DNA from 2 places in the Mesorhizobium sp. M0340 genome. Region 1 is predicted to be linked to the other one. Evidence: predicted binding sites of a transcription regulator. Region 1 holds the regulator's gene; the other holds the start of a gene.
The links. Region 1 encodes PhoB, which activates phosphate uptake and scavenging genes when phosphate is short. Its sites were predicted from a motif close to TGTCATNNANCTGTCAT; they were not measured.
Positions count from the first base shown of each region.

Region 1 (4,415 bases):
GCAATATCAACGCGCCGATGGCCAGCCTGCCGGTGACCATCTTCCAGTTCGCTCTCAGCCCTTACGAGGAATGGCAGCAATTGGCGTGGACCGGCGCACTCATAATCACCCTGACGGTTCTGGGCTTGAGCATCCTCGCCCGCAGCCTTACCGGACGCAGAGAGGACAGATGACACAGATGTTGTCCCCGGACATGACGATGACCGAAACGGCCACCGAGAAGACGAAGATCGAGGTCAAGAACCTCAACTTCTACTACGGCCAGAGCAAGGCGCTGAAGGACATCAGCCTGTCGCTGCCCGAGCGCAGCGTCACAGCCTTCATCGGCCCTTCGGGTTGCGGGAAATCGACGCTGCTGCGCGTCTTCAACCGCATCTACGAGCTCTACCCGAAACAGACCGCCGAGGGCCAGGTGCTGCTCGACGGCAAGAACATTCTCGACCGGTCGCAGGATCTCAACCTCCTCAGGACAAAGATCGGCATGGTGTTCCAGAAGCCGACGCCGTTCCCGATGTCGATCTACGAGAACATAGCATTCGGCGTCAGGCTCTACGAGAATCTCGGCAAGTCCGAGATGGACGGCCGCGTCGAGCAAGCGTTGAAGCGGGCCGCGCTGTGGAGCGAGGTCAAGGACAAGCTAAACGCCAGCGGGTTGAGCCTGTCCGGTGGCCAGCAGCAGCGGCTCTGCATCGCGCGCACCGTGGCAGTGAAGCCGGAAGTCATTCTGCTCGACGAACCGGCTTCGGCCCTCGACCCGCTGTCGACGGCCAAGATCGAGGAACTGATCGACGAGCTGCAAGCCGACTACACGATCGTCATCGTCACCCACAACATGCAGCAAGCGGCGCGCGTGTCGCGCCAGACCGCCTTCATGTATCTGGGTGAACTGGTCGAGTTCGACCGGACCGAGAAGATATTCACGTCGCCCCGCGAGAAGCGCACGCAGGACTACATCACCGGCCGCTTCGGCTGAGCCGTTCCGATCATGCATATGAGGACAGGACCATGGGCGAACACACAGTCGCTTCTTTCGACGAGGATCTCGAGCAGATCAGCAAGCTGATCCGCGACATGGCCGACCTCGCCGGTTCGATGGTCGGCGGGGCGACCAAGGCCCTGTTGAATTCCGACAACGTGCTGGCGCAACGCGTCGTCTCCGACGACGCCATCATGGATGCGCGTCAACGCGAACTGGACGATCGCGCCATCACCCTGATCGCCAAGCGCCAGCCAATGGCTCACGATCTGCGCCATGTCGTCGGAGCGATCCGCATGGCCGGCGACCTCGAACGCATCGGCGACCTTGCCAAGAACATCGCCAAGCGTGTGAGCGCGGTCGGCCTCAGCGTCACGCCGCGCGACCTATCGCATTCCATCGATGCGATGGCGCAGCTAGTGCTCATCCAGGTGCAGGGCGTCATCGAGGAATATGCTGCAGGCGATGCGGCCGCGTTGGCCAAGCTGCGCGCCGCCGACGAGCGCATCGACGTCAAATACACGTCGGTGTTCCGCGAGCTGTTGACCTACATGATGGAAGATCCGCGCAACATCACCGCTTGCACGCATCTGCTGTTCTGCGCCAAGAATCTCGAGCGGATCGGCGACCATGTCACCAACATCGCCGAAAATGCGTACTATGTGCTGACCGGCGAGCAATTGCCGGTCAATCGTCCGAAGCAGGACGAAACGACAATGCCTGCACCGGTGACATGATGGGGGTGCCCAGCCGATGATCGCACCACGCATAATGGTGGTGGAGGACGAGGAGCCGTTGGGCGTGCTGCTCCGCTACAATCTCGAATCCGAAGGCTACCAGGTCGAGGTGGTGACACGCGGCGACGAAGCCGAGATCCGTTTGCAGGAAAATGTGCCCGACCTTCTGGTGCTCGACTGGATGATACCGGCGGTTTCCGGCATCGAGCTCTGCCGCAGGTTGCGCGTGCGCCCCGAAACCGAGCGGCTGCCGATCATCATGCTGACCGCGCGCGGCGAGGAGAGCGACCGGGTGCGCGGTCTTTCGACCGGCGCCGACGACTATCTGGTCAAACCGTTTTCGACACCGGAATTCATGGCCAGGGTCAAGGCGCTGCTGCGGCGCGCCAAGCCGGAAGTGCTGTCCAGCGTGCTGAAGGTCGGCGACATCGTGCTCGATCGCGAATCGCACCGGGTTTATCGCAAGAAGAGCGAGATCCGGCTCGGGCCGACCGAATTCCGGCTGCTCGAGTTCATGATGCGGCATCCGGGCCGCGTCTTCTCGCGTAGCCAGTTGCTCGATAATGTCTGGGGCGAGACGATCTATATCGACGAACGCACCGTCGACGTGCATGTCGGGCGGCTGCGCAAAGCCGTCAATAACGGCCGCATGCCGGATGTCATCCGCACCATCCGCGGCGCCGGCTATGCGATCAGGGAAGATTGACCCGCCTGGTCAGGCGACGTTCCTTCTGACGCCGGGCCTCATTTGCGCGCCCGGCGCGAAAATCTCCTGGTCGACGAAGCTTAACGCCCGCATCGCGCAGCCTTCGCGGATCAGCGGCAATTCGTTTGGCTCGGTGTCGAAGGAGATCGAGCCCGAATGCTGGCCACCGGCGGTCTGGGCGATGGCCTTGCGCAAGGCCGGCTCGATCAGATCGAAGGCAGCGGCACTGGCGCCGACCATCGCGACCGGTGCTGGATCGATCAGCGCGAACAGCGAGCCGAGACCGAAACCCAGCGCTTCGCCGGCCTTGCGGTAGGCCTCGCGTTCCGGCCCATCCTTCTCGCGCGCGCGGGCCGCCAGAGCGCGCATGTCGGCGTCGCTGACGTCGGCGATAGGTTCGCTGTCTTCGCTCATCTGCCTGGCGTTGCGCCAGATGGCATAGTTGCCGGCATAGGCTTCGACGCAGCCGCGCCGCCCGCAACGGCAGAGCGCTCCGCCCGGACGATGGATCATGTGGCCAAATTCGCCGCCCGAGGAATGCGTCCCGGTGAACAGTTCGCCCTTCAGCACAAGCCCCATACCGATGCCATGCGAAAGCAGGATGGCGATGAAGTCGTCGCGATAGCGATCCGGATCGCGCCAGCGCAAAGCCACCGCCATCATATTGCAGTCGTTCTCCACCGTGGCCGGGATACCGAATTCGTCCTCCAGCATGTCGGCAAAGGCGATGTCGGTCTGCGGCGTGATCGGCGACCACAGCATGGCGCGTGCAGGGGAGTCGGTAATGCCCTGAATCGCCAGGGCGATGCGGGCGACACTGCGGACGTCAAGGTCTGGGTCCTCAAGCCGGCGCCGGACGATGGCCCTGCATTCGCGGATCAGTTCGTCGCGCGGCATGGTCAGCGTGTCCAGCCGGCGCTGTTCCTCGGCGACCACCTGTCCCGCATAGTCGATAATGGCGGCCGACAGGAAATTCAGCGACAACACCACGGTCAGCACCGCCGCCGCTTCCGGGTTGAGGGCGAGGCCGACCTGCGGACGACCGCGTTTCAACGAAACGGGCTCACTTGCCTTGCTCTCGGCGAGGATGCCTTCCCGTATCAGGTCGGAGGAGATCGCCGATATGGTTGAATGACTGAGGCCGGTGGTGGCTGCGATCTCCGTACGCGATGGCTGGCCGGCCCGGCGCACCGCCGAGATCACCATCGCCCGGTTGCGCCGGCGCAAATCGTCGTGGCGGATTCCGACCGACATCGTTTTGCTTTCCTCCCGGTTGCCGCGGCCGCTCATGAACCGGAAGCCGTCGGTAATGTCCGACAAATAGTGTCAGATGCGGCAAATAGTGTCAGATGCAGGTGGCGCTGTCATCGTTTATTCCGACGCTCGAAAAAACTCGCAGAGTCATCAAAATCCATCACAATCGATGTTGACAGCAGCCGGAGATCGGGCCAGTATTTTTTCGAGGCTCGAAAAAATTAGAGCTTCCAAGCTGGTCGTTGAGCAATTGGTCACGCCGTACGCGGCGCAGGGAGGATATGATGAAGAGATTCACGACCGCCATTCTGGCGGGTGTCGCCATGACGCTGGCGCTGGCGTCGGTGGCGCAGGCGAAAGACAAGGTCATCGGCGTTTCCTGGTCGAACTTCCAGGAAGAGCGCTGGAAGACCGACGAGGCCGCAATGAAGGCGGCCATCGAGGCCGCCGGCGACAAGTATATTTCCGCCGACGCACAGTCCAACCCCGGCAAGCAGCTCACCGACGTCGAGAGCCTGATCTCGCAGGGTGCCAATGCGCTGATCATCCTCGCACAGGATGCCTCGGCCATCGGGCCGGCCGTGCAGAAGGCACTGGACGAAGGCATCCCGGTCGTCGGCTATGACCGGCTGATCGAGAACAAGGACGTGTTCTATCTGACCTTCGACAACAAGGAAGTCGGCCGCATGCAGGCCCGCGAAGTCTTCAAGGTGAAGCCGGAAGGCAATTACGTCTTCATCAA
Region 1 covers NZ_JAMYRR010000019.1:54,202-58,616, forward strand. Annotated here, with positions in the region: gene pstA (phosphate ABC transporter permease PstA) at 1-173, shown strand, start outside; gene pstB (phosphate ABC transporter ATP-binding protein PstB) at 170-973, shown strand; gene phoU (phosphate signaling complex protein PhoU) at 1,006-1,713, shown strand; gene phoB (phosphate regulon transcriptional regulator PhoB) at 1,730-2,419, shown strand; gene NKI79_RS24230 (ROK family protein) at 2,429-3,673, opposite strand; gene xylF (D-xylose ABC transporter substrate-binding protein) at 3,958-4,415, shown strand, end outside.

Region 2 (4,415 bases), on a different contig from region 1:
GAGCTCGGCTTGGAAATCGACATAATGCGGCAGCTTCAGATGCTCGACGAAGCCGGTCGCCTGGACATTGTCGGAATGCGAGATGACGAACTCCTCGTCCTGGGCGGCGGCGACGACATCCTCACCCAACTCCGAGGCACGCAGCGCGCGGTCGCATAGCGCCATGGCCATCGCCTTGCGCTCGCTCTGGCCGAAGACAAGGCCGTAGCCGCGGGTGAATTGCGGCGGCGCCTTGGCCGAGCCCTTGAACTGGTTGACCATCTGGCACTCGGTGACGCGGATACTGCCGAGCGGCACTGCGAAAGGCAGTTCCGGCACGTCGAGCTCCAGCTCGACCTCACCGATACGGACCTCACCGACGAAGGGATGGTTGCGCGCATAGCCGCGCTGGGTGGAATAGCCGAGCGCCAATAAAAACCCCTCATCGCCGCGCGACAACGCCTGCAGGCGGATGTCGCGCGCCATCGGGAATTCGAGCGGCTCGCGGGTGATGTCGCCGGGGACATGATCTTCAGGCATGTCGCCGTCGGATTCGATCAGGCCCTCGCGGGCGAGGATCGCCGACACGCGCGGCATGGCTTCCGCTTCGCCGGCACGCTGCTCCGGCTCGGCGACTTCGCCGCCTGCAGCAAGCTCGGGATCGAGCAGCCGGTGGGTGTAGTCGAAAGTCGGGCCGAGCAACTGGCCGCCGGGCAGGTCCTTGTAGGTGGCCGACACGCGCCGCTCGACCAGCATCGTGCCGGTTTCGACCGCCCTGGTGTAGCCGAAGCGCGGCAGCGTGGTGCGGTAGGCGCGAATGAGGAAGATCGCCTCGATCATGTCGCCGCGCGCCTGGACGATGGCGAGTGCCGCCAATTCCGTGTCGTAGAGCGAACCTTCACTCATCACCCGGTCGACGCCGAGCGCCAGCTGCTCGACGATCTGGTTGAGGCGAAGTGCGGGCACCGAACGATCGCCGCGCCGGCGGTCGGCGAGCAGTTTGTGGGCGTTGCGAATGGCCGCTTCGCCACCCTTTACCGCGACATACATCCTATGCCTCCATCATCTTGATGCGCGTCGTGCGCGGCAGGCAGGCAATTGCTTCGGACGTGGCGAGGATGATGTCGACGCCACGCGGAAAGCGCTGGTTGTTCTGCTTCCATTGCTCGACGAAATGGCGCGGCATTTGCGCCGGCGCGATCGTCGCCGTCTTCTCGATGCCCGGGCCTTCGAGCAGCAGCGGAGCGCCGGAGACAAGATCGCTGACCTCGAGGATCAGCGTCGTGGAGCGATCGGGATAATCCTGGGTGCCTTGCGAAAACCCGTCGAGCGCCATCATCTCGGCCGGGGTGGCGATCAGCGCGAAATGCGCGTCGGCCGATGTGTTGGCCAGCGGCGCGCCGGTATGGAAGCCAAGCCAGGATTTCACCGTCGCTGAAGCCTGCAAGGCGGGGTCGAGCCAGAGCGGCGTGTCGTTATCGCACAGCGCCAGCGCAATGGCGCCCGCGGTGGCTGACAGCGGCGTCGGTGGATGGGTAAAGACCGGCAGGGGCTGCAGTGTGCCCGGCCGCGCCATCGCGTCCATCACTGCGCGGAAGACCGTCTGGGCGTCGAACACCGGATCGGCAAAGCCGCCTTCGATCGCTTGGGTTGCGATGTCCATCAGTCTTCTCCGCGTACCATGGTGAAGAAATCGACCTTGGTCGCCGCCGTCTCGGCGCGGCGCTGGTCACGGGCCTTGGCCAGTGCCGCCCGCAAGGGCGCGACGAGCCTGGCCTCGACCTCGTTGCGGTGAGCCGGGTCCTGCCAGAGCGCGTCGGCGATTGCCGCCAGCCTTGCCTTCTGCTTGTCGCGGCCGAGCGCATAGCAGTGGCCGACCTGTCCGGAGGCGAGCCTGACGGTGGCGCGGGTGACCGTCGCCTCGCCAACGTTGAACGGCGCGCCGCCGCCACCGATGCGGCCACGCACGGTCACCAGGCCGGTTTCGGGGCCGCGCAGGAGTTCCGCCTCAGAAGGCAGGCCGGCTTCGTTCCACAGACGGACGATATCGTCGCCGGTCGATTGCGCCAGCGTTGTCATAACGGCCTTGCGCTCAGCCTGATCGCGCGCTTCCTGTCCTCGCATGGTTAACACTCCCTTGCATCGACACTTGTCTATTGATATAGACAATTATACAAATTATACCTATTATCTAATGCGTGTCTATGACGGGTGCATGACAGGGCGAGAAGAGGGGGCGCAAAGGTTGGGGCAGAAAATGATCGGACAAGCCAACAGCATCGAGCGGCGCAGCGGTGTCGCGCTGTGGCGGCAGATCGCCGATCAGATCCTGCATTCGATTGCCGTCGGCGATTTTCCCGAAAATGCGGCGTTGCCGCCGGAGGTGGCACTTGCCGAGCGCTATGGCGTCAACCGCCACACCGTCCGCAGCGCCATTGCAGCGCTGGTGCAGGAGGGTGTGCTCAGGGCAGAGCAGGGGCGCGGCACCTTCGTGCTGTCGCGCAGGCGGCTGTCATATCCGATCGGCGCCCGCACCCGCTTTTCCGAAGGATTGCAAGGACAGGCGTCCGAGCGGCATATCACCTTGCTTGCATCATCGGTCGAGCCTGCCAACCGTCGTGTGGCAGAGAGCTTAGGCCTTGCAAAGGGGGCCGACGTGATACGTCTGGAAACGCGCGGCGAAGCCGATGGAATGCCGGTGTCCCGCGCTGCCGGCTGGTTCGATGCCAGGCGCTTTGCCGGCATCGATGCTGCCATGGCGGAAACCGGTTCGATCACCGCATCGCTGGCACGTTTCGGCATTGACGACTATCTGCGGCAATCGACGGTGCTGTCGGCGCGCCATGCGGATGCCGCCGACCTTGCGGACCTCGACCTGCAGCCCGGCGCCATCGTGCTAGTGACGGTCGCCGTTAACGTCACGCCCGACGGTCAGCCGATCCAGTTTTCGGAGTCGCGCTTCCCGGCCGAGCGGATCGAGCTCAAACTATCGGCGCTCTGAGATGCGCCAGCCCTGGCATCATCCGACCTGGATAACCGCCTTGATCAGGCCGGACTTCTCATGCGCCCAGCGGGCAAGATCGTGCGGCGTTTTGCCAAGCGTGGTGCGGTGCGTGACGAGCTTTGCCAACGGCACCGCGCCGTTGCGGATCGAGGCGGCGACATGGTCGAAATCGGCACGCAGCGCGTTGCGGCTGCCGATCAGCATCATCTCGCGCTTGTGGAATTCGGGATCGGAAAAGGCGATGTCGTCCTTGACGACGCTGACCAGGACCAGCGCCCCGCCATGCGCGACATGGGCGAAGGCCGACTGCACCGACTGGGTGTTGCCGGTGGCATCGAAAACCATGTCAAAACCGTCGCCGTGGGTTGCTTGCCGCACCAGGTCCGCAGCAGCACCCTGCGAGCCGTCGAGGGTCGCGAAGCCGAGTTCGCTTTCGGCGAACCCCAGCCTCTCCGCACTCATGTCGAGCAGCGTCACGTCGAGCCCGGCGATGCGGGCGAACAGCGCCGTGCCGAGCCCGATCGGGCCGGCGCCGATGACCAGCGTGCGCGCACCTGGATCAGCCAGCGAGCGCCGCACCGCATGGGCGCCGATCGCCAGGAATTCGACGGCAGCAGCATCGGCCAGCGACAAGCCGTTTGCCGGATAAAGATTTTGCGCCGGCACCGGGATTTGCTCGCACATGGCGCCGTCGCGGTGGACGCCGAGCACCTCGATCCTGACGCAGCAATTCGGCTTGCCTTGCCGGCACGCGATGCACTTGCCGCATGCGAGATAGGGATTGACGACCACCGGTTCGCCGATTGCCAGATCGACGCCCTCACCAACCTCGATCACGGTGCCGGAAACTTCGTGGCCCATGATGCGGGGATAGGCGAGGAACGGGTGCTTGCCTTCGAAGATGTGATAGTCGGTGCCGCAGATGCCGACATGGCTGACGGCGACCAGCGCCCAGCCGGCTGGCGGCGCGCCAGGCGCCGGACGATCTTCGAGGACAAGTTCGCCGGGCGAGCGGCAGACGACGGCTTTCATGCTTCAATCCAGTCGGTTCATGGCACCGCCGGCTCTGCTGTCGCGAGGCCGGCGGTTGTGGGGAGGCGGTCTATTTGCCGCGGCGGCGCAGCCCGTCGAAATAGACGATGACGATGATCAGCACACCGGTGATGATGCGCTGCCAGAAGGCGTTGACGTTGAGCAGATTGGCGCCGTTGTTGATGGTGGCAAGGATGAAGGCGCCGAGCAGCGGCCCGTGCACTGAGCCGACAGCGCCGAACAGCGAGGTGCCGCCGATCACCGAGGAGGCGATCGCCTGCAATTCCCAGCCCTCGGCCTGTGTCGGATTGCCGATGCCGATGCGCGAGGCAAGCAGCACGCCGACGAATGCCGCACACAGCCCCGACAGCGTGTAGGCCATATAGATGGTGCGCTGGAC
Region 2 covers NZ_JAMYRR010000002.1:21,876-26,290, forward strand. Annotated here, with positions in the region: gene NKI79_RS02800 (carbon-phosphorus lyase complex subunit) at 1-1,029, opposite strand, end outside; gene phnH (phosphonate C-P lyase system protein PhnH) at 1,031-1,642, opposite strand; gene phnG (phosphonate C-P lyase system protein PhnG) at 1,642-2,103, opposite strand; gene phnF (phosphonate metabolism transcriptional regulator PhnF) at 2,237-2,980, shown strand; gene NKI79_RS02820 (zinc-binding alcohol dehydrogenase family protein) at 2,999-4,015, opposite strand; gene NKI79_RS02825 (ABC transporter permease) at 4,086-4,415, opposite strand, start outside.
Region 2: phnF (phosphonate metabolism transcriptional regulator PhnF) is a predicted target of PhoB. The motif match lies at 2,184-2,200, and genes of this name have one in related genera.